2 regions of the Achromobacter sp. 10T422 genome follow, and region 1 is predicted to be linked to the other one. Evidence: riboswitches for the same ligand, from Rfam matches in the RefSeq annotation. Region 1 holds a riboswitch; the other holds the start of a gene.
The links. A riboswitch is a leader RNA that binds a small molecule or an ion and turns the genes downstream of it on or off. The one in region 1 is predicted to bind glycine.
Positions count from the first base shown of each region.

Region 2: another riboswitch for glycine. It lies ahead of gcvT (glycine cleavage system aminomethyltransferase GcvT); the one in region 1 lies ahead of AC1DB0_RS16230 (D-amino acid dehydrogenase).

Region 1 is NZ_JBFTHD010000005.1:574,526-585,944, forward strand. Features, by position in the region: gene AC1DB0_RS16215 (lactonase family protein) at 1-744, shown strand, start outside; gene AC1DB0_RS16220 (M23 family metallopeptidase) at 1,279-1,854, shown strand; gene AC1DB0_RS16225 (SMI1/KNR4 family protein) at 1,894-2,481, shown strand; gene AC1DB0_RS16230 (D-amino acid dehydrogenase) at 2,625-3,854, opposite strand; glycine riboswitch at 3,895-3,994, opposite strand; glycine riboswitch at 3,995-4,085, opposite strand; gene ampC (class C beta-lactamase) at 4,207-5,352, shown strand; gene AC1DB0_RS16240 (3-hydroxybutyryl-CoA dehydrogenase) at 5,412-6,431, opposite strand; gene AC1DB0_RS16245 (NAD/NADP octopine/nopaline dehydrogenase family protein) at 6,425-7,522, opposite strand; gene AC1DB0_RS16250 (hypothetical protein) at 7,525-7,776, opposite strand; gene AC1DB0_RS16255 (AraC-like ligand-binding domain-containing protein) at 7,795-8,778, opposite strand; gene AC1DB0_RS16260 (spinster family MFS transporter) at 8,873-10,228, shown strand; gene AC1DB0_RS16265 (Zn-dependent hydrolase) at 10,319-11,419, shown strand, end outside.
Region 2 is NZ_JBFTHD010000009.1:113,376-124,794, reverse strand. Features, by position in the region: gene AC1DB0_RS24250 (arginine/lysine/ornithine decarboxylase) at 1-146, shown strand, start outside; gene AC1DB0_RS24245 (BaiN/RdsA family NAD(P)/FAD-dependent oxidoreductase) at 170-1,372, shown strand; gene AC1DB0_RS24240 (superoxide dismutase) at 1,544-2,158, shown strand; gene AC1DB0_RS24235 (ZIP family metal transporter) at 2,190-3,083, shown strand; glycine riboswitch at 3,143-3,242, shown strand; glycine riboswitch at 3,277-3,400, shown strand; gene gcvT (glycine cleavage system aminomethyltransferase GcvT) at 3,491-4,591, shown strand; gene gcvH (glycine cleavage system protein GcvH) at 4,692-5,069, shown strand; gene gcvP (aminomethyl-transferring glycine dehydrogenase) at 5,145-8,018, shown strand; gene AC1DB0_RS24215 (DUF945 family protein) at 8,139-10,103, opposite strand; gene AC1DB0_RS24210 (M81 family metallopeptidase) at 10,348-11,419, opposite strand, start outside.

The sequences.
Region 1 (11,419 bases):
GCGCAGTACCTGGGTGGCACCTATAACGTGTTGCCAATCCATCTCGACGGGTCGCTGGATTCCGTCTCAGGCATCGTCAAGGAAACCGGTTCCGGCCCGCGCCCGGAACAGGAATCCGCGCATCCGCACATGGTGTTGTTCGACCCCACCGGCCAACGCGTGCTGGCCACCGACCTGGGCAGTGACCGCATCAATCTGTTCACCCTGGAAGAGGGCCGCATGGCGCTGGCCGGCCGCACGGCATTGCCGGCCGGCAGCGGCCCCCGGCACCTCGCGCTGCATCCTGGCGGCAAGCTGCTGTATGTCGTCAACGAGCTGGACGCCACGATCGCGTGCTTGGGATACGACGCCCGTGCAGGCCGCGTCCTGGAACCGCGCCACATCGTGCCGGCCACGCCCGCAGGCTTCACCGGCGTGGCCAATGCGGCGTCTCTGCTGATCCATCCGTCCGGCCGCTACCTCTATGCGTCCACGCGCCGCGTGCAGAACGACCACCCCCAGGCAGACAGCATCGCCGTCTTCGCCGTCGGCGCAGACGGCGCGCTGACCCGTGTGCAAACCTGGACCGAAGGGCTGCGCTTCCCGCGCGCGCTAAGCATGTCGCCAGACGGCGGCAGCGTGTATGCGCTAAACCAAAAGGGCGACTCGATTCTGCGCCTGCGCGTAGATGGTGCGAGCGGGCGCCTGGGAGACCCGGACGTGGTCGCCCAGGTGGCGACGCCGGTTTGTCTGGTGTTCGTGTAAGGCGCACGGGCTGCGTTACGATACGCCGCCCGGCGCTGTGACAAGCCATGCAGCATGGCGCCACGTTGAAGCCACTCGTTCTGACGGGAGACAGACGTGCCTGCTTGCTGGATTCGGAGATCCTTGCACGGGATCGCTTTGGGACTTGCGTTAGTGCTTTGCGCGCCGGCCCTGGCGGCCAATCAGCCTTGCAGTGGACGCAAGGGCGGCGTGTCGCATTGTCAGGGCGAGACTTTCGTTTGCAATGACGGTTCTGTCAGCGCATCCAAGCGTTCGTGCTCAGCCGAGCGGGGATCGGGCATGCAACGTCTGATGCCGGCACCACCGGCTGCGCCCGGTGCGTCATCGTCAGGTTGCAGTTGCCGGAGCGGAACCTATTGCACAGGTCCGCGTGGAGGCCGCTATTGCATGACGGACTCCGGCAACAAGAGCTATCTGAAAAAGTAGGAAACCAGAAGTTAGGCTCAGGCGCATAGCGACTTCGCATTGCGCTTGGGCGGGGAACCCCGCCGTCCGGCAAGCGTCGAACCCTTCATGAATGCACACCCCCTATGGCGTTTTCTTCGGCGTGTCGTCGTCCTGGCTTTAGGCGCCGCGCTGGCAGTTTGGGCATGGCCGCGGCTGCCGGATGCCGCGCGCGCGCCGTGGCATATGGCGCGGCTGGCATGGCAGGAAGCGCCTTCCGCTTTGCCGGTTCCTGTGCAGGGCGTCACGCCTGCGCGGCTGGCCGATACCTGGGGCGCGGCGCGTGCGGGCGGGCGGCGGCATGAAGGCATCGACATCTTTGCGGCGCGCGGGACGCCCGTGCTGTCCACGACGGAAGGCGTCGTCATGCAGGTCGGCACCAACAATCTGGGCGGGCAAGTGGTGTGGGTGCTGGGGCCCGGCCGCCAGCGGCATTACTACGCGCACCTGGACGGCTATGCAGATATCCAGCGCGGACAATTGGTCGCGCCAGGCGATGTGCTGGGGTATGTGGGCAATACCGGCAACGCCAAGGGCACACCGCCGCATTTGCACTATGGAATTTATGACGGCGGGGCAATCAACCCCTATGACTTACTGATGGCGGCCCCTTCGGTTTCTCGCACCGTTACCGAGCGGCGATAATCCCCGGCATTCGTCTTCCCGCATTTGCCCATTGCCGCCATGATTTCCATTCCCAAGATCCGAGAACAATTTTCCCTGTTCGGCGAACTGCGCCCGCAACCCCGCAGCGCATGGACCGGCGATATTCCGTTGCCTGAATCATTGGCTGACTTCTACGAGCAGATCGGCCCCTGGGGCGAGACCTATCACGAGAACGTCGGCCCGGTGGGCATCACGCTGTCAGAGACCGCAATCAGTTTTCCGCCGCTGCATCGCCTGTGGACGCTGCAAGCCGGTTATCGATGGGATGCGTCAAACGGCCAGCGCGTAGCCGATTGGCGGGATGAATGGCTGGTGATCGCAGATATGAACGCCGACCCGTTCATTCTGGAGACTCAAACCGGACAGATACTGTTCGCGCGCCATGGCGCGGGGTCTTGGACCGCCGATGAATTTGCGCCTGACCTGCTGACGTTCGCGGCGGCAGCGGCTGCGATTGGCGTCGTGTTTCATGACGCCGATGAAGACTTGCGGGACGATGATTGGGAACTTAAGCCGAAGTATCGGGAGGCGGCGATTCGTGAAGCTGCCAAGGTGCTTGGGAATGGTGATGAGGCTGAATCGTTTTTCGAGACCTTGCAGGGGTAAGGCTTTTTGCCCGTGCACGAATTGACCCGGCGCGGCTAACGCGTTGAAACCCGCAGAAGGTGAAATGCCTTCCGCGGGCCCATCGTGCGAAGCGCAACGATCTTGTCCTCTGCGCTTCTCGGCTTACCGCAATCCCCCCTTCCTCACCCCACCGGCAGCGCACGCCCCACGCTCGCCGCCAGCATCTGCGCCGTTGCTGCCGACAGCGTCCACCCCAAATGCCCGTGTCCGGTGTTGTAGAACACGCCGGGCCGTTTGCCGGGGCCGACGCGCGGCATCATGTTGGGGGTCATGGGGCGCAGGCCGCACCAGGGCACCACGCGGGACGTCTTCACGTTGGGGAAGTGCTTGCGGGTCCAGTCGATCAGGGGTTGGACGCGTTCGGCGCGGATGTCCATGTTGAAGCCGTTGAATTCCGCCGTGCCGGCCACGCGGAAGCGGTCGCCCAGGCGGCTGGTGACGATTTTTGCGGCTTCGTCCAGCAGGCTGACGCGCGGCGCGGCGGCCTGGCTTTCTGCGTCGTCCAGGTGGACGCTGATGGAATAGCCCTTGACCGGATAGATGTTCAGCGAATCACCCAGTTGCTGGGCGAATTTGCGGCTGGCGGCGCCCGCGCAGACGACGATGGCGTGGGCTTCGTGTTGCTCGCGTTGTGTGCCGCCGTTGCGCAGGATGTCGAGCACGTACGGCCGGCTGTCGCGGCTGATGTTGTCGATGTCGGCGTCTTGCACGAAGGTGACGCCCCGGCGTTCGCAGGCGGCGGCCAGGCCGCGCGTGAATTTGTGGATGTCGCCGGTGGCGTCGGATGGCGTGTAGAAGCCGCCGTAGCAACCGGTTTGCAGGGTGGGTTCGATGTCTCGCGCTTCGCTGCTGGACACTGCGTAGCGTTCAAGCCCGCCCGCTTCCAGCAATGCATTCGAACGGCGCGCGGTGTCGAAACTAGCGGCGTCGTGATAGATGTGCAGGATGCCCCGGCGTTCCAGGTCGAAATCAATGCCTTCTGCATCGGCCATGTCGAACAAGTGTTGGCGCGCTTCGATGGCCAGGCGGGTGGTGGCGATGGTGTTGTCGCGGTAGTTCGGGATTTGCGCCATGAACTGCGCCAGCCACGAATACTTGTGCCAGCTGAACTTGGGGTTGAGCAGCAGCGGGGCGTTCTTGCGCAACATCCAGCGCAATCCTTTCAGGATGGTGGCGGTGCTGTTCCAGACTTCGGCGTTGCTGGCCGATAGCTGCCCGCCGTTGGCGTAGGACGTTTCCATGGCGGGGTAGCGCTGGCGGTCGTAGACGGTGACGTCGTAACCCAGTTTGGACAAGGCATAGGCGGACGTGACGCCGGTGATACCGGCGCCAATGATGGCGATGCGGGGCATGATGGCTCCAGACGGTGTGGCAGCGGCCCATCTAGGCCGCAGCACCCCATCTGTCTCTGTACCTGAGAGCTTCACCCGCAGCGCTGACGGCGGCGGGTTCCCCTTCGGTGGGCGCGCACGGCGCCTCTCTCCAGATTGTCTAGACTCGCGCAGTCCTGTTGCCTGAGAGTTTCCGGGGCGGTTGCTCCGTCGGCGCTGGCCGCAAGGGCCAGTCTCTTCTACGCGGTTTTAAAACGACGGAGTAGAGAATAGCCAAGTTTCTGTCGCATTTGATTCAGGGTTAGTACTATGTTGCCGGCGGCGCGCGTAGCTGTCTGATAAAAATAGGACGAAAAGAATGAGCTTTCCCGCGATGCGACGCACGATGTTGTTGGCATTGGCCGTTTTTTCATCGATGGCGTCTGTGCCGCCCGCGATGGCGGCGCCCTCTGCGACCGACCAAAAGATCGATGCCGCAGCGCAGGCGCTGATGCAGGAACACGACGTGCCGGGCCTGGTGATTGCCATTACCCGCGACGGCCGCCACGAATTTCACCAGTACGGCGTGGCGTCGCGTCAGACAAAGGCGAAGGTCAGCCCCGACACGTTGTTTGAAGTGGGTTCGATCAGCAAGACCTACACGGCGACCTTGGCCACCTACGCAGAAGCGCTGGGCAAGCTGTCGCTGGGCGATAGCCCGGCGCGTTTCGTTCCCGCGTTGCAGGGCTCGGCATTCGCCAAACTGAACCTGATTCATCTGGGTACGCACACGGGTGGCGGCTTTCCGTTGCAGGTGCCGGACGCGGTGTGCAATGACGCGCAGTTGATGGATTACTTGAAAGCCTGGACCCCGCAGTACGCCGCAGGCACCTACCGGACTTATGCGAATCCCAGCATCGGCATGTTGGGCGTGGTGGCGGCCAAAAGCCTGGATCAGCCGTTCACGCAGGCCATGGAAAAGACGCTGTTTCCGTTGCTGGGCTTGTCGCACACCTACATCGACGTGCCGGCGGCGAAGATGGGCGATTATGCGCAGGGCTACAACAAGCAGGATGCGCCCGTGCGCGTGAACCCGGGCGTGCTGGCGGCCGAGGCGTATGGCGTGAAGACGAGCGCGCGTGACTTGATCCGCTTTGTGGATGCGAACATGAACGCCGCGGGCAATGATGCCATTCATCGCGCGATTCGCCAGACGCATGTCGGGTACTACCGCGTGGGCGACATGACGCAAGACTTGGCGTGGGAGCAATTGGCGTATCCCGCCACGCTGGACGCGCTGCTGGCGGCCAACGCGGGGACGCTGAACAGCCAGAGCCACCCGGTCACCGCGCTCGCGCCGCCGTCCGCGCCGCGCGATGATGTGTGGATCAACAAGACGGGGTCGACCAACGGTTTCGGCGGTTACGTGGCGTTCGTGCCGGCCAGGAAGGTCGGGGTGGTGATCCTGGCCAACAAGAACTATCCGAACGAAGCGCGTGTGCGGCTGGCGTATCAGATTCTGGAGGAATTGATCCGCTAAGCGCTGTCTGCGACCTGCGACCCGCGAACCGCGAACTGCGATCCGCCAATCGCCAACCGCTAACCGCTGGTCCGGTTCGAACCGGCGGCAGCCTTCGCCGCATCAAAGCGCGGCAGCAGTCCCATCAGCTCCAGCCGTTTGCACAATTCGCCCAGGCGTTCCAGCTTGTAGGCATCCACGTCCACCCCGGCGTAGTCGTAAAAGCCCTGGCCATCGCGCAGCCCGTTACGCCCTTGTTCCATGTTGCGGGCGATGACATCCGGCGCGGCGAAGCGCGGGCCGATTTCGGCGGACAGATAGCGCGAGGCGTAGTACAGGATGTCGCCGCCGCCCCAATCGATGAATTCCAGCAGGCCCAGCACCGAGAAGCGCAGGCCGAAACCCAGCCGCACGGCGGTGTCGATGTCTTCGGCGCTGGCCACGCCTTCATCGACCATGCGGGCGGCTTCGTTCATCGCCAAGGCCTGAATGCGCGGCACGATGTAGCCCGCGGCAGGGGCGCATTGCACGGGCACCTTGCCGGCTTGCCGCAAGACGTTCAGCAGGCGTTGCAGCGCGTCGTTGCTGGTCTTCGGGCCACGGCTCACTTCGACCAGCGGGATCAGATGCGCGGGGTTCAACCAATGCGCGTTCAGGAATCGTTCCGGGCCTGCCACGAGTTCCGCCAGTTCGGTCACCAGAAAGGTGGATGTGGTGGACGCGATGACGGTGTGGGGCGCGCAGGCTTGCGCAAGCCACAGGAAGGCATCGCGCTTGGCGTCCAGCCGTTCGGGCACGGCTTCGAAGACGATGCGTGCCGCATACAGGTCAGCCGCCGCGCTATCGCGCCCGCACAGGCGCACGCGGCGCATGGCAAGGTCAGCTTGGGCGGCATCCAGCAGGCCCAGCCGCGTCATCGTGGCCAGTTCGCGTTGCAGGTTGGCCAGCACGCGTGCGTCGTGCTCGGTTTGCTCGGTCGCGCTGCGGGGCTTGATGTCGATCAGCGTCACGTCCCGCCCCGCGTGCACATACGACAACGCAATGCCTTCGCCCATGCGGCCCGCGCCGACCACGCAGATTCTGTCGTCCATGTTCAGCATCCTTGCGCCAGCAGCTCGGCCATGCCGCGGCGCGACAGGCGGTCCAACCCCAGGCGTTCCAGCGTGCGGCCTTCGGCGTACAGGTCGCGGCCGGTGATGGCGCTGGCAACGCTTAGCAGCCCCTGTGCAACCGGGGTTGGCACGCCTGCCCAACGTCCCATCGACACCAGGAAAGACAGGCCCAGCCGCGTGTCTTCCAGCATGTAGCGATGCGTGTGCAGGTTGATGGTTTCCCGCCAGTCGCCGCTGTCTGTGAGCTTGCCGTGCGCGCCGCGGCCGTACATCCATTCGTCGCCCTCGCTGGCGTAATGGTCGGCCAGCGGGAAGTGCGGCGCGGCGTAGCCCAGCGCGACACGGATGGCGATGCGTTCGGCGTCCAGCGCGTCAGTCACGCGGCGGATGGACGCTTGCGTGCCTTCGTTGTGGATGTCCCATTTGTCGAAGTGTTCCAACGGCCCGGCGTTCATCATGATGAGTGGCGGGTGGATGATGGGGCCAGCGTTCATCAACGCGCCGGACAGGCCGTCTTCAATGGGTTCGATGCTGGGGTAAGCCTGCTTCAACCGCGCCAACGCTTCGTCCGACAAGCGGCTGGGGAACACGCCCGTGGGCAGCCGCGTGGCGTAGCCGCTGATCACGACCGTGTTCCCGTGCTTGCGGGCCAGATAGGGCAGGGTGCCGGTTTCTGCATAGGCCACGCGCGCGGTGTTGCCGGCGTCTTTCTGGGCGCGCGCAAAGACGTAGCTGCCGAATGTGCCGGGCGGCAGGAACACCACTTGCCCGTCTTGCAACAGCGGCGCCAATGCCGGCGCCAGCGCGTCGTGCGTGGTTGAAGGCAGGGGGACGACAAGCACTTGCGCGTCGGCCACTGCGTCGGGCAGCGAGGCGCTTAGTTCCAGTTGGCCTGGCCCCTTGCCCAGCGGTACTTGGCGCGTGCCGCGATAGTCGGTGACGGTCAGCGCGCCCGCGTCTCGCAAGCCTTGGAACGCGGCAGTGTCGCGGCGCCACCAGCGCACCTCGTGCCCCCGTTCCGCCAGTTCGGCCGCCGCCGCGTAGCAGCCGTGGCCGCCGCCTATTACGCTGATTCGCATGATCAAAGCTCCTTCGATGGAGCCTTGATCCTAGCGGCGGAGCGCCACGCGGCGCTGCGCCAAACGCGCAAGCGCCATTCCAATCCGGCAAGGGAATGGTCGGGCCGCGCAGGCTGGGCCGCGCAGGCCGAGCCGCGCAGGCCGAGCCGCGCAGGCCGGGCCGCGCAAGCCGAGCCACGCAGGCCGGTCAGCGCAACCAGGGCCGACAGCGCAGCCAAGGCCGACAGCGCAGCCAGGGCCGACAGCGCAGCCAAGGCCGCCAGCGCTGACGCCTAGGGCCTGTGCTGGCGCAAGGTATCCGACGGCAGGCAGCCGTAACGCTTGCGGTAATGGGTTGCGAAATGCCCGAAGCTGGTGACGCCGTGGCGCAGCAGAATGTCGGTGACGTTGTCGCCCGCGCGCGCCGCTTCCAGCGCCGCATGCACCAGCGTCAGGCGTTGGTTGCGCACATAGTCGCTGGGGCTTTGCTTCAAGAACTGGGTGAATCCGTTCTGCAAGGTGCGGATCGATACGCCGCAATGCGCGGCCAGATCCGCCAGCGAGATGGCCTCGTCAAGATGGTGCTCGATGTATTCCCGCGCGCGCCGCACATGCTGCGGCAGGGGCTGGCCGCGCTGGGCGCGCAGCGACTCGGAATAGTTATGAGGCAGTTGGGTCAGCAGCAAGGCCAGCAAGTAATCGGAAAACCCTGCTGCCAGCGTCTGCGTGACGCCGTCGATGGCGGGGTGCTGGTACAGCCGGCAAAGATAGTCCAGCGTTTCGCGCACGGCGGCCAGGCCCGGCGCGTCGGCATCCACTTCAAGATCAAACACCAGCGCCTGCTTGATGGGGCGGTCAAGCAGGCGTTGCAGTTGGTGCTCAAGCGCCTGGCGTTCGACACGCAGGATCAGGTTGCGGCAGTCGCGGCCGATGCTGATCACGCTGGGCTCGGATGGCGACGAAATCGTCAGGCTGCCCGCCTGCATCAACGCGCTGCGCTTGCCCAGCGTGACAAGGCCCGAGCCTTGCAGCGTGATGCGGATCAGGTAGTAGCTGGCGATGTCGCCCGCGTCAATTTCAACTTCGGCGCCGTAGTGCAGATCGAACAGCGCCGCGTTGCCGAAGAACACGCCGTACAGACGCGACTGCAAGGGTTTTCCCTGGGCGACGCACATGCGATGCGACCACAGGTGTTGGCTGACCTGATCCTTGACCTCGGCGGCGTTGCCCGAGTTCAGCAAGCAATGGCGGTTCAGCGGATAGGTGTCGTTGAACATGCTTTCCTGCGCGGTGGGAACAGTCGTTGCGTCCGGCGTATAGAGCCTGGCTGCGCAAAGACCTACAAAAGACGGACAACTACCAGGGAAAAAAATGACTGACGCCACGCTGCCGCAAGTGACGAAACGAAGCTACGCCTACGAGTGGTACGTCGTCGTGATATGCATGCTAGCGTACATATTTTCCTTCGTCGACAGACAGATCCTGGCGCTGATGATCGAACCGATCAAGCACGATCTTCAGCTGTCAGACACGCAGTTCAGCCTGTTGCACGGCTTGGCGTTTTCCTTGTTCTACGCCGTGATGGGCATCCCCATCGCCTTGCTGGCCGACCGCTATTCGCGCCCGAAGATCATCGCGATAGGCGTGGCGTTCTGGAGCCTGGCGACGGCCGCGTGTGGCCTGTCGCGCAACTTTGCGCACATGTTCCTGGCGCGCATTGGCGTGGGCGTGGGCGAGGCCGCGCTGTCGCCCGCCACCTATTCCATGCTTAGCGACATGTTTCCGCGCGACAAGCTGGGCCGCGCCGTGGGCATCTATTCGATCGGCTCGTTCATCGGCGGCGGCATGGCGTTTTTGATAGGCGGCTATGTCATCAATCTGCTCAAGAGCGTGGACAGCGTGGTGGTGCCGTGGATAGGCGCGATGCGGCCCTGGCAGGTGACGTTCTTCATCGTGGGGCTGCCGGGCTTGCTGGTGGCATTGCTGATTCTGTTGACGGTGCGTGACCCGCAACGGCTGGGCCTGCGCCGCAGCGCCGATGGCCAGGCAAAAAAACCAACCATCCGCGACACCTTCCGTTTCCTGGGCCGCCACCGCCGCACCTTCTTTTGCCACTACCTGGGCTTTTCGTTTTACGCCATGGTGCTGTTTGCGCTGCTGGGCTGGACGCCCGCCTTCTACATGCGCAAGTTCGGCATGTCGCCCGTGGACGTGGGGTACATGCTGGGCGTGGTGGTGCTGGTGGCCAACACCGCGGGCGTGTTCTGCGGCGGCTGGCTGATGGATGCGCTGGCCAAGCGCGGCTATCGCGATGCGCCGCTGCGCGCAGGCGTGATCGGCGCCGTGGGCATGGCGTTGCCGGCGGTGGCGTTCACACAGGTGGACAGCGTGGGCGTGTCGGTGGCGCTCTTGCTGCCCGCGATGTTCTTTGCGTCGTTTCCCATGCCCACGTCTACCGCAGCGATGCAGATCCTGCCGCCGAATCAGATTCGCGCGCAGGTGTCGGCGCTGTTCCTGCTGATATCGAACCTGATCGGGCTGGGGCTGGGCACGACGGCGGTGGCCTTGTTGACTGACCGTTTGTTCAAGAATCCCGGTGCGGTGGGGCAGTCGCTTTCGCTGTTGATCGCCGGGGCGACGGTGCTGTGTGTGGTGCTGCTGGCGGCGGGTTGCAGAAGCTATCGGCAGAGCCTGACGCGCGAGGAGGGTGAGGGGAATCCCTTGTAGGCCGGCGTTTGCATCGGGCTGGTACACAGCGCAGAATCGGGCGAACCATTGCCGCGAGGTGTCGCGGCCGACTTGTCACCAGGAGTCCCCATGAGCCTTGCCCCCGCACCTGAAACGCTGGCCGACCTGCGCGTGGATGGCGCACGGTTGTGGCAGTCCTTGATGGATCTGGCCGCGATCGGCGGCACGGAAAAAGGCGGCGTGTGCCGGCTGGCGCTGACCGAGCTTGACCGCCAGGGCCGCGATCTGTTCGTGCGCTGGGTGCGCGAGGCCGGCTGTGAAGTGCGCGTGGATGCCATCGGTAATATCTTCGCGCGCCGTGCGGGCCGCAACAACGATTTGCCCGCCATCATGACCGGCAGCCACATCGACACCCAGCCCACCGGCGGCAAGTTTGACGGCAACTACGGCGTGCTGGCAGGCCTCGAAGTGTTGCGCACGCTGAACGACGAGAACATCCAGACCGAAGCGCCGCTGGAGCTGGCCGTGTGGACCAACGAAGAGGGGTCGCGCTTTGTGCCGGTGATGATGGGCTCGGGCGTGTACGCCGGTGCGTTCACGTTGGAGCATGCGTTGTCGCAAGAAGACCGCGAGGGCGTCAGCGTGCAGGATGCCTTGACCGCCATCGGCTACGACGGCAAGACCGCCGTGCCGCCGTCCAACCCGAACGAAGTGGGCGCCTATTTCGAAGCGCACATCGAGCAAGGCCCGGTGCTGGAAGCGGCCGATACCGTGATCGGCGTCGTGACCGGCGCGCTGGGGCAGCGCTGGTACGACGTGGTGCTGACGGGCGTCGAAGCGCATGCCGGCCCCACGCCGATGCCACTGCGCCGCGACGCCTTGTTGGCTGCCTCGGAATTGGTGCTGGCCGTGAACCAGATTGCGTTGGCGCATGCGCCCGATGCGCGCGGCACGGTGGGCTGGATGGATGTGTTTCCCAATTCGCGCAACGTCATCCCCGGCCGTGTGCGCCTGACGGTGGACCTGCGCGCGGCAGATGATGTGACGCTGTCCGCCATGGACGCCGCCTTGCGCGCGGCGGTGCAGGCGGCGGCCGGCAACCGGGGCGTGAAGGCGGACGTCGAGCAGGTGGTGTACTTCGCGCCGCAACCGTTTGCCCCCGCGCTGGTGCAGTCGGTGCGGGACGGCGCGCGCGACTTGTCCTTGTCGGCCATGGATGTGGTCAGCGGG
Region 2 (11,419 bases), on a different contig from region 1:
ACCGCACCATCGTGCAGTACCTGCAATTCGCGCGCGAATTCAACGAGCGCTTCCCGGGCTTCGAAACCTACATTCACGGCCTGGCCGACGAACCGGGTCCCGATGGCGAGAAGCGCTACTACGTTGATTGCCTGATTGAAGAATAAGGCCCGGCGGGTCTGGAGTTTCGATGTTTGATGTAGCCGTACTCGGCGCCGGCGCCGCTGGCATGATGTGTGCAGCGGTCGCCGGTCAGCGCGGCTTGCGCGTGGTGCTGGTCGACCACGCCGAGCGCCTGGCGGAGAAGATCCGCATTTCCGGTGGTGGCCGCTGCAACTTCACCAACATCGGGGCCGGACCCGCCAACTTCCTGTCCGACAATCCGCATTTCTGCCGCTCGGCCCTGTCGGCCTACACGCCGCAGGACTTTCTGGCGCTGATGAAGCGCCACCATATCGCCTGGCACGAGAAGCATCGCGGCCAGCTGTTCTGCAACGATTCCAGCGAATCCATCATCGACATGCTGCGCGCCGAGTGCGACGCGGGCAATGTGCAATGGCGCATGGGCTGCTCAGTGGCCGAGATCGGCCACGGCGAGCAGGGCTTTGAACTGCGCACCGGCCAGGGCGTGATCCGCGCGGCCAAGCTGGTGGTGGCTACCGGCGGCATGGCGATTCCGCAGTTGGGCGCCACCGACTTCGGCCTGAAGATTGCGCGCCAGTTCGGCCTGAAGGTGGTCGAACCCCGGCCGGCGCTGGTGCCCCTGACGTTTGACCCCGTGCAATGGCAGCCCATGTCCGAACTATCGGGCGTGGCGCTGGAAGTGGGCCTGCACACGGGGCAGGGCAAGACGCGCGGAGAATTCCTGGAAGACCTGCTGTTCACGCATCGGGGCTTGTCAGGCCCGGCGATCTTGCAGATTTCCAGCTACTGGAAGCCCGGCGAACCCATCGTGATCGACCTGGCGCCCGGCCGCGATCTGGCCGAAGAGCTGCTGGCGTCAAAATCCGGTAACCGCCAGCAGGTGCATACCGTGCTGGCGGGCCTGTGGCCCAAACGGCTGGCCGACCGCTGGCTGCATCTGGCAGAGCAGGGCGGCAAGCCCGGCCTGGCGGCATTACGTCTGGCGGATGCGCCCGACAAAACGCTGCGCGCACTGGCGCAAGACATCCATCAATGGTCGCTCGTGCCCAGCGGCACCGCTGGCTACAAGAAGGCCGAAGTGATGCGCGGCGGTGTGGATACGCGCGGGCTGGACCAGAAATCCATGCAGGCCAAGACCACCCCCGGCCTGTATTTCATCGGCGAAGCGGTCGACGTGACCGGCTGGCTGGGCGGCTACAACTTCCAGTGGGCCTGGGCCTCGGGCGTGGCCTGCGGGAAAGCGGTGTAAGCAGGGGGCGAGGGGCGGGCGGGATGGACCCGGCGCCCGGGCGCATCGCGCATTCCGTTGGCTCGAATTGAAACAATCCCATTGTGATATCAAATAAAAATACATATCATTTATGTTTTCGATATCGACTATTGCCTCTCCATCGGGAGGGCGAGTCCCACGGAGACATGCATGGCCTATACCCTTCCGACCCTGCCGTACGCTTATGACGCCCTGGAGCCTCACATTGACGCGATGACGATGGAGATCCACTACAGCAAGCATCATCAAACCTATGTGACCAGCCTGAACGCCGCGCTGGATGGCGCCGGCCTCAGCACTGACGAACCCGTCGAAGCCCTGGTGGCCCGCCTGGACCAATTGCCCGAAGCCATACGCGGCGCGGTCCGCAACCACGGCGGCGGCCATGCCAACCACAGCCTGTTCTGGTCGGTGATGTCGCCCGAAGGCGGCGGCGAGCCCGACGGCGCGCTGGCCGCGGCGATTGAATCGGAACTGGGCGGCCTGGCTGCCTTTCGCGACGCCTTCACCAAGGCGGCGCTGACCCGCTTTGGCAGCGGCTGGGCCTGGCTCTCGGTAACGCCCGCCGGCAAGCTGGTGGTGGAAAGCAGCGCCAACCAGGACAGCCCGCTGATGCACGGCAATACGCCGATTTTGGGCCTGGATGTCTGGGAACACGCCTACTATCTGAAATACCAGAACCGCCGTCCTGAATACATCGGCGCTTTCTACAATGTCGTGAACTGGCCCGAAGTGGCTCGCCGCTACGCGGCCGCGAAGGGCTAAGCCTATCTCTCTGAAGGAGGGTAGCGGCCCTATGAACACTTTCAGCCGTCATCGCGTGCGGCCTGCGGCCACGAGCATCAGCGTGTGGACGCTTGCCGTCATGGTGTCCTGCCTGGCGCTGCATCAGCTCTGGGTGTATCTGGACGAGCATGCGCCGCACGTGGCTGACGCGCTGTTAGGGGGGCTGGTCGCCGCTGGCGCGACCGCGCTGGGCACCTTGCCCATTCTCTTCGCCCGCACCATTCCGCAGAAAGTCCAGGACAGCATGTTCGGCTTCGGCGCGGGCGTGATGCTGGCGGCCAGCGCGTTTTCGCTGGTGGCCCCCGGTATTGCCGCCGCCGAAACGCAAGGCATGGGGCCGTGGGGCGCGGGGCTGACGGTGGGCGCCGCCATCTTGCTGGGCGCGGGCGTGCTGCTGATCATGGACCGCACCCTGCCGCACGAACACTTCATCAAGGGCCGGGAAGGCATCGAGGCGCACCGGCTGCGCCGCACCTGGCTGTTCGTGTTTGCGATCACGTTGCATAACCTGCCCGAAGGCCTGGCGATTGGCGTGGGGTATGCGGGTAGCGACCCCGTGCGCGGCACCGCATTGGCCACGGGTATCGCCATTCAGGACATTCCCGAAGGGCTGGTGGTGGCGGTGGCGCTGCTGGCGGCCGGCTACAAACGCGCGTTCGCCGTGGCGCTGGGCATGTTGTCGGGGCTGGTTGAACCGCTGGGCGCCGTGCTGGGGGCGGCCATCGTGGGGTTTTCGGCGACCATGCTGCCATGGGGCCTGGGCTTTGCCGCGGGGGCCATGTTGTTTGTCATCAGCCATGAAATCATTCCCGAATCCCATCGCAAGGGGCACGAGGTCTACGCCACCTGCGGGCTGATGTTGGGCTTTGTTTTGATGATGCTGCTGGATACCGCGCTGGGGTAGCGCGCTTGATTTTTCGGTTTTCGGCGCAAGGCTTTCGTTGTATGCTTTCGCCGCTGTCATGCATGTTTGCGGGAGAGAGCGGCTGTTTCCACGAATCAGCCGCCGCCGAAGGCGCAATTCGCCCAGAATCGCTCAGGTAACCGATACCGCACATGCTTGCCCCGTCCCGGTTTTTCACCGTGTGGATGCGGCAAAACAGTACTCTGGAGAGACCTGGCGCCGACCCTCGAACAAGGGACATATCGCGCAGCCCAGGCGCCGAAGGTGCAAACCCGCCACGCGGGGCAACTCTCAGGCAAAAGGACAGAGGGGCGGAAGATTCAGCCGTAGCCGTGCGGGCGCAGTCCGCTTGTCACGACCGGCATTCCGTAACCCTGGCAAAGATTGCCGTCCCGGAGTTTCCGCGCATGTCCGCAACCCTCAAACGCACCCCGCTGGCCGAAGAACATATCGCCTCCGGCGCCCGAATGGTCGATTTCGGCGGCTGGGATATGCCCTTGGCCTACGGCTCGCAGCTCGAGGAGCACCACGCGGTGCGCCAGGACGCCGGCATGTTCGATGTGTCGCACATGCTGAACGTTGACGTCACCGGCCCCGACGCCTTCGCCTTCCTGCAACGCCTGGTCGCCAATGACGTGTCCAAGCTGACTGTGCCTGGCAAGGCCTTGTACAGCTGCATGCTGAACCCGCAAGGCGGCGTCATCGACGACCTGATCATCTATTTCTTCGCCGCCGACGAATGGCGCGTGGTGGTCAACGCCGGCACGGCCGACAAAGACATCGCCTGGATGCAGCGCGTGAAGCAGGCTGGCCAGTTCGACGTCACCATCGCCGCGCGCCGCGATCTGGCCATGGTGGCCGTGCAAGGCCCCAACGCTCGCGCCAAGGTCTGGGCCGCGCGCCCGGCATGGCAAGCCGCCACCGAAGCGCTGACCCCGTTTGTCGCAGCCCGCGTTGACGGCGACACGCTCGTGGCCCGCACCGGCTACACCGGCGAAGACGGCTTTGAAATCGTTTTGCCCGCGACCGAAGTCGTGCAGCTGTGGCGCGACCTGGTTGCGCAAGGCGTGCGACCGGCGGGCCTGGGCGCGCGCGATACGCTGCGCCTGGAAGCCGGCATGAACCTGTACGGCCAAGACATGGACGAGCTGACCCAGCCCGATCAAGCCGGCCTGACCTGGACCGTGTCGCTGAAGAACGCCGAGCGCCGTTTCATCGGCCGCGACGCCCTTGAACAATTCGCCACCCCCGCCACCTTCATCGGCCTGAAGCTGCAAGAGCGCGGCGTGATGCGCGCCCACATGGCCGTGCGCACGCCGGCCGGCACGGGCGAACTCACCAGCGGCACCATGTCGCCCACGCTGGGCGTGTCGATCGGCTTTGCCCGCCTGCCGCAAGGCGTGCGTCCGGGCGATACCGTCGAGGTCGACATCCGCGGCAAATGGGTGCCCGCCCTGGTCTGCAAGCTGCCTTTCGTCCGTAACGGCAAAGCCGTCGAACACTCGTAAACTCGAAGCTTCGCGCGAGCCGCCTGCCCGGTCCGGGCACGCGCCGCCCGCGCGAGGCGCGCAACACCATTCATCTACCCGCATTCCCTCAGGAGTTCCCATGAGTCTGCCCACCGATCGCAAGTACACCTCGTCCCACGAATGGGTCAAAGCTGAAGGCGACGTGTTCGTCGTCGGCATCACCGACACCGCCCAGGATCAATTGGGCGATCTGGTCTTCGTTGGCGACGTGAAGGTTGGCGCCAAGTTGAACGCGGGCGAAACCGCCGGCGTCGTTGAATCGGTCAAGGCCGCATCCGACATCTACGCACCCGTCGCTGGCGAAATCGTCGCCTTCAACGAAGAGCTGGAAAACAACCCCAACCTGATCAACGAATCGGCCTTCACCGCCTGGATCTTCAAGATCAAGCCGGTCAACGCCGCGGATGCCGACAAGCTGCTGGACGCTGCCGGCTACGAAGCTGTCGCCAACGGCTAAGCCGTTTCGAGGCTGGCCCGCCGCCCGTATGGCGCGCCAGCCTCGCAACCTGCATCACCACCCCGAGATTCCCCCATGTCGCGCGCCCTAGACACCCATACCGACTTCATTCCCCGCCACATCGGCCCTTCTGACGCCGACCAGGCCGCCATGCTCAAGGTCATTGGCAGCTCCAGCCTGGACGCCCTGATCGAAGAAGTCGTGCCCCCGAAGATCCGCAGCCAGGCCCCGCTGGCGCTGCCGCCCTCGCGCAGCGAAACCGACGTGCTGGCCGAGCTGAAGCAGATCGCGGGCCGCAACAAGGTCTTCCGCAATTACATCGGCCAGGGTTACTACGGCACGCAGACGCCCAACGTCGTGCTGCGCAACATTCTTGAGAATCCCGCCTGGTACACGGCCTACACGCCGTATCAGCCGGAAATCTCGCAGGGCCGTCTTGAAGCCCTGCTGAACTACCAGACCATGGTCGCCGACCTGACCGGGCTGGACATCTCCAACGCCTCGCTGCTGGACGAAAGCACCGCCGCCGCCGAAGCCATGACGCTGGCCCGCCGTGGCGCCAAGTCGCAAAGCCCGGTGTTCTTCATCTCGCGCCATGTGCATCCGCAGACCATCGAAGTCGTGCGTACGCGCGCCGAAGGCCTGGACATCGAGATCACCGTCGGCGACGAAGCCGAAGGCCTGCCCGAGTGCTTTGGCGTGCTGCTGCAATACCCGCACAGCACCGGTTCCGTGTCCGACTACCGCAAGCTGGCGGAAGCCGCCCACGCGCAAGGCGCGGTCGTCGCGTGCGCCACCGACCTGCTGGCGCTGGCCCTGTTGGCCGCCCCGGGCGAGTGGGGCGCCGACATCGCCATCGGTTCGGCCCAGCGCTTTGGCGTGCCGTTCGGTTTTGGCGGCCCGCACGCGGGCTTCATGGCCTGCAAGGACGCCTTCAAGCGCAACATGGCCGGCCGTCTGGTCGGCGTGTCGAAAGACGCGCAAGGCAACCCGGCGATGCGTCTGGCGCTGCAAACGCGCGAACAGCACATCCGCCGCGAGAAGGCCACGTCCAACATCTGCACGGCGCAAGTGCTGCTGGCCGTGATGGCGGGCATGTACGCCGTGTGGCACGGCCCGGCCGGCATCCGCCGCATTGCCGAGCGCGTGCAGCGCAGCACCGCCATCCTGCGCGCCGAACTGGTGAAGCTGGGCGTGAAGGTTGTGAACAACACGTTCTTCGACACGCTGCTGCTGGAAACCGGCCCCGCCACCCCGGCCATCCTGACGGCCGCCGAGTGCGAACACATCAACCTGCGCCGTGTTGACGGCGCGCGCCTGGCCGTGTCGCTGGACGAAACCGTGACCGTCGCCGACCTGCAAGCGCTGGTCAACGTGTTCGCCGCCGGCCTGGAGCGTGATGATGTCGAACTCGACATCGACGCCCTGGACGCCGCCGCCGCCAGCGGTATCCCCGCATCGGTTGCCCGCGAAAGCGCCATCCTGAAGCACCCGGTGTTCTCCAGCGTGCAATCCGAAACCGACATGCTGCGCTACCTGCGCAAGCTGGCCGACAAGGACCTGGCGCTGGACCGCACGATGATCCCGCTGGGTTCGTGCACGATGAAGCTGAACGCCACGGCCGAGATGATCCCGATCACGTGGCCCGAGTTCGCGTTGATCCACCCGTTTGCGCCCGCGTCGCAAAGCCAGGGCTACAACGAGCTGATCGACCGCCTGTCCGCCGCGCTGTGCGAAATCACCGGCTACGACAACATCAGCCTGCAACCCAACTCGGGCGCGCAAGGCGAATACGCCGGCCTGCTGGCGATTCGCGGCTATCACCAAGCCAACGGCCAGCATCAGCGCAACGTCTGCCTGATCCCGTCGTCGGCGCACGGCACCAACCCCGCGTCGGCGCAACTGGCCGGCATGGACGTCGTGGTGGTGGCGTCGGATTCCAACGGCAACGTGGATCTGGCTGACCTGCGCGCCAAGATCGAACAGGTTGGCGACAAGCTGGCCGCGCTGATGATCACGTACCCGTCCACGCACGGCGTGTTCGAAGAAGCCGTCACCGAGATCTGCGATCTGGTTCACCAGGCGGGCGGCCAGGTCTACCTGGACGGCGCCAACATGAACGCGATGGTCGGCGTGGCCCAGCCCGGCAAGTTCGGCTCGGACGTGTCGCACCTGAACCTGCACAAGACCTTCTGCATCCCGCACGGCGGCGGCGGCCCCGGCGTGGGTCCCGTGGCAGTGCGCGCCCACCTGGCGCCGTACCTGCCGGGCGTGGTGAACGAGCAGGGCAAGCTGCCCGGCGACGCGAAGGTTGGCCCGGTCTCGGCCGCGCCGTTCGGTTCGGCCGGCATCCTGCCGATTCCGTACGTGTACATCGCGCTGATGGGCGCCGACGGCCTGCGCCGCGCCACCGAAGTCGCCATCCTGAACGCCAACTACATCGCGACCCGCCTGCGTGACCACTACCCGGTGCTGTACGCGGGCCGTAACGGCCGTGTGGCGCACGAGTGCATCCTGGACGTGCGTCCGTTGAAGGAAACCAGCGGCATCAGCGCCGAAGACATCGCCAAGCGCCTGATGGACTACGGTTTCCACGCGCCGACGATGAGCTTCCCGGTGGCGGGCACCTTGATGGTCGAGCCGACGGAATCCGAAGGCGTCGCCGAACTGGACCGCTTCATCGACGCGATGATTTCGATCCGCGAGGAAATCGCCCAGGTCGAACGTGGCGAACGCGATCGCGAAGACAACGTCCTGAAGAACGCGCCGCACACCGCCCAGATGCTGCTGGCCGAAGAATGGCTGCACGACTACCCGCGCCAGCAGGCCGCCTACCCGGTGGCGTCGCTGCGCGAGGCCAAGTACTGGCCGCCGGTGGGCCGTGTGGACAACGCCTACGGCGACCGCAACCTGGTCTGCGCCTGCCTGCCGATCGAAGCCTACGCATAAGCGCACGCGCTTCAGCTTTAGCTTTAGCTTTCAGGCAATAAAAAACCCCCATCAGCAATTGATGGGGGTTTTTCTTTGGGGCCGAGCGATGCGCCAGGTGGTGGCCCTGGCGCGGCAGGCTTACTTGGCCGATGCGCCCTTGGCGACGTCGTTGAAGTCTTCAGCGATGCTGATGAAGGTGTTCAACAGGATTTGCAGGTTGTCCTTGCCGATCCCGCCTTCTGCGTTCATGTCCATCTGCAGCACGGCCTGGTTCTTGTCGTCCAGGTAGGCGCGCGTCCAGCGGTATTCCTGATTCCAGCTGTTGATGGCCTTCAGCGTCACCGGCTTCTTGGTCTTGTACGTGGCGGTCATCACCAGGTCCAGGCACTTCTCGGTGAAGTCGTTGCACAGGAATTCCAGGCGCAGATCGCTGGCGCCGGTGGTGCCAGCGTCCAGCACCAGCACGGGGCCTTGGTCACCGTCGGTCTTGTTGACCGTGTAGCCCATGTCGTCCAGCAGGCTGCTGACGGTGTCCAGGTTGAAGTCCTGCATCACGCCGGGCAGGGCAGGCGTGGCGCCGTCGGCCGGCTCGTCCTGGCCCATGCCGGGCATGGATTCGTCTTCGTCGTCGTGGTCCATCGAGCCCATGCCGGCTGCGCCCAGCAGGCCGCTGAACAACTCGTCCGCCGGAATTTCCTTGCCGTTCAGGTTGCCCATGCCGTCCGCGAACGTGAACTTGCCGACGATGTTGTCGCCGTCGTTCTTGCCCACGTTGAACATTTCGGCCATGCCCGACATCTGGCGCACGGTTTCGTCGGCGTCCTTGGCGGCCTGATCGGCGGCAATGCCTTCCTTCTTGATGGCGTACTGCGTGACCAGGTCCTGCACCATCGGCTTGGAAATGATCAGCGTGGCGTCGATGCGCTTGATGGCCTTGACCGCAATTTCCTGCGGCGTCAGGTTCTTGACGTCAGGCGGGTTGGCCAGGTCCAGCGTGAAGTTCAGCTTGCTTTCGCCCTTGGCGGTCTTCCAGCTCAAGGGGTCGATGCTGAACGACGGGTTGCCCGCCAGCAGCTTGCCGGCGCTGTCCAGCATCGCTTCAACCTGCTCGTCCTTCAGACCTTCGTCTTCGGTGTGCGCCATGTACTGGCGCATCAGCTGGTTGTACGTGTCGGACAGGGTCTTGACGGCCTGGCCGTCCAGCTTGGCCAGCTTGATCACGGCCTGGCCGTTACCCAGCGGCACGTCGTTTACCGTGATGTCGCCCGTTTGGTAGGCGGCTTGCACGTTGATCGACTTGTCGTCTTCGGACAGCTTCACGCCGTAGCCGAAGTTATCCAGCGACACCTTCATGTCATCCGACTTCTTCGTGACGTCGATGCGCTTGATCTTGATGTCGGAATCGCCCATCGACACGCCGAACTTGCCCATGCGGCTGTTGACGTCCATCGTCATGCCGGTGATGGCCATGACGACCGGGTCGTTGCTCTTCGTGCCGTCGATGGCCAGCTTGTCCATCACGCCGTGCGCGGTGACGGCTTCCAGCGAGCGGTCAAACGTGCCCGTGATCACCATGCCGCTGAAGTCGATCGTGTTGTTTTGCACCGTCGTCGACACCGGCGCAATCTTGGAGGTGGACGAGGTAGTGCCGCTGTAGCTGACCATCGCGTCGCTGATCAGCGGCGAGATGTCTTTGGTCAGTGCGAACACTTCCTTCAGGTTGTCGGTCTTGGCGATTTCGGCGTGCACGTACGCCAGCTTGGGCGCAACGGCGCCGCGCGACAACGCGGTCTTGGGGAACGGGCCGTGTTCAATGACGGCGTCGAACTCAATCATGCCGGCCGGCATGGCGTCCAGGCTCTTGTCGTTCTTTATCAGCGACAGGCCGTAGCGAGCCTGGGTCGAGAAGAGGCTGCGCTCGTACTTCAACTGGTCAATGCGCAAACCGAACAAGGGCGTCAGCTTCGCCAGTTTTTCGTTCGCTTCGGCCAGATGGCGCTGCGAGCTTTCCTCGATCCGTTTGCCGGTGTACCACGTGGCGCCTATCCAGCTTCCCGCTCCCACAATGACCACGCCGAGGGTGATCGCTACGCTCTTTTTCATCGTTGTGCTTTTTTCGTTGATTATCGAGTCATATCCGGCAGACTGGCGCATTGCGCCGTCGCGTCCTGATCGCCAGGGGCGGCTGCCGGTATACACGTTATTCATCGGGCTGTAAGGGCCCGCGCCGGAGTATACCGAGGCACGCCTACCGGGAAGCGTGCGCGCAGTTACCGAAGATTTCAAAATGAAAGGCCGGCGTAGGACGCCGGCCTTTTTGTCGACAATCCGGCTTTTCAGCCGAAGATCAGAGCGGGTCCAGCGGGTAGATGGGCCGGCGCACGTGCTTGAAATCCAGCTGGCTGTAGTCGGAGGTGGTGACGCCCACGCCCGTGCATTCGATGACTTCGGTGGCCATCGCCGAGAAGCCCGCGCGCCAATGCACCCGGCTCTTCAACACCACGTAGCGCTTTTGCAGCGGGTCGATGCCGGCCGACAGCAGGCAATTGATATCGAACGGTTCCTGGTGGCGCGACACCACCACGATTTCCACGCGGCCCGTGTCGATGACAACGGTAAGCCCCGTGTCGTTACGCACGCCCCGGTACATCGGGCCGCGGTTGAGATACACGCCGTCAAACACCAGCTTGACGCGGCCGGTCACTTCCAGCGGTTCGCTGGGTTGCTTGATGGCGGGCATGGGCAGCTTGCCGCCCAGCTTCAAGGTAATGGTCTTGCCCACGCTCGCAGCCGCGGCTTGCAATGCGGCTTCCGGGTCGCAGATGGCGTAGAACACCACGTTGTCCAGTTCCTGGCGCAGCACTTCGGCAAGCACCGCAGTGGTGTCCATGGTGCCGCCGGAACCGGTGTTGTCGAAGTGGTCCAGCAACACAACCGGGCCTTGCTCGATCTGCTTGGCGCGCGCGATGGTGGGCGCGAGCGGCTCCGGGTGAAACACCCAATCGGCGCGGCCGGCCCAGGCGCGTTCCAGCAGTTCGTCGCGGTACTTCTGGGCGTCTTCCAGCTTGCCGTCCGTACAGACGACGGCGCTCATGCCCGCTTCGCGAATGTCCGCATGCGGAAAACCCACGAAGACGGACGCCGCCAGCACGCCATTCGCTTCCAGTTCCTTGCAGCGTTCCTGCAAAGGCTTATTGGGCGCGGCATGCGTGCCTTGGCACATGATGTGCGGCAGCATCGGCTTGTTGGCCCAGCTCATCACGGGCTTGATCTCGCCCTTGAGCGTGCGGACGATAACGTTCGCCGCACGCACGCCCGCTTCGCGGATGTCCACGTGCGGATACGTGTGAAAGCCGCTGATGACGGTGGCGTTGTTGACGATGTCGTCGTAGATGTTGGCGTGCATGTCCAGCGTGACG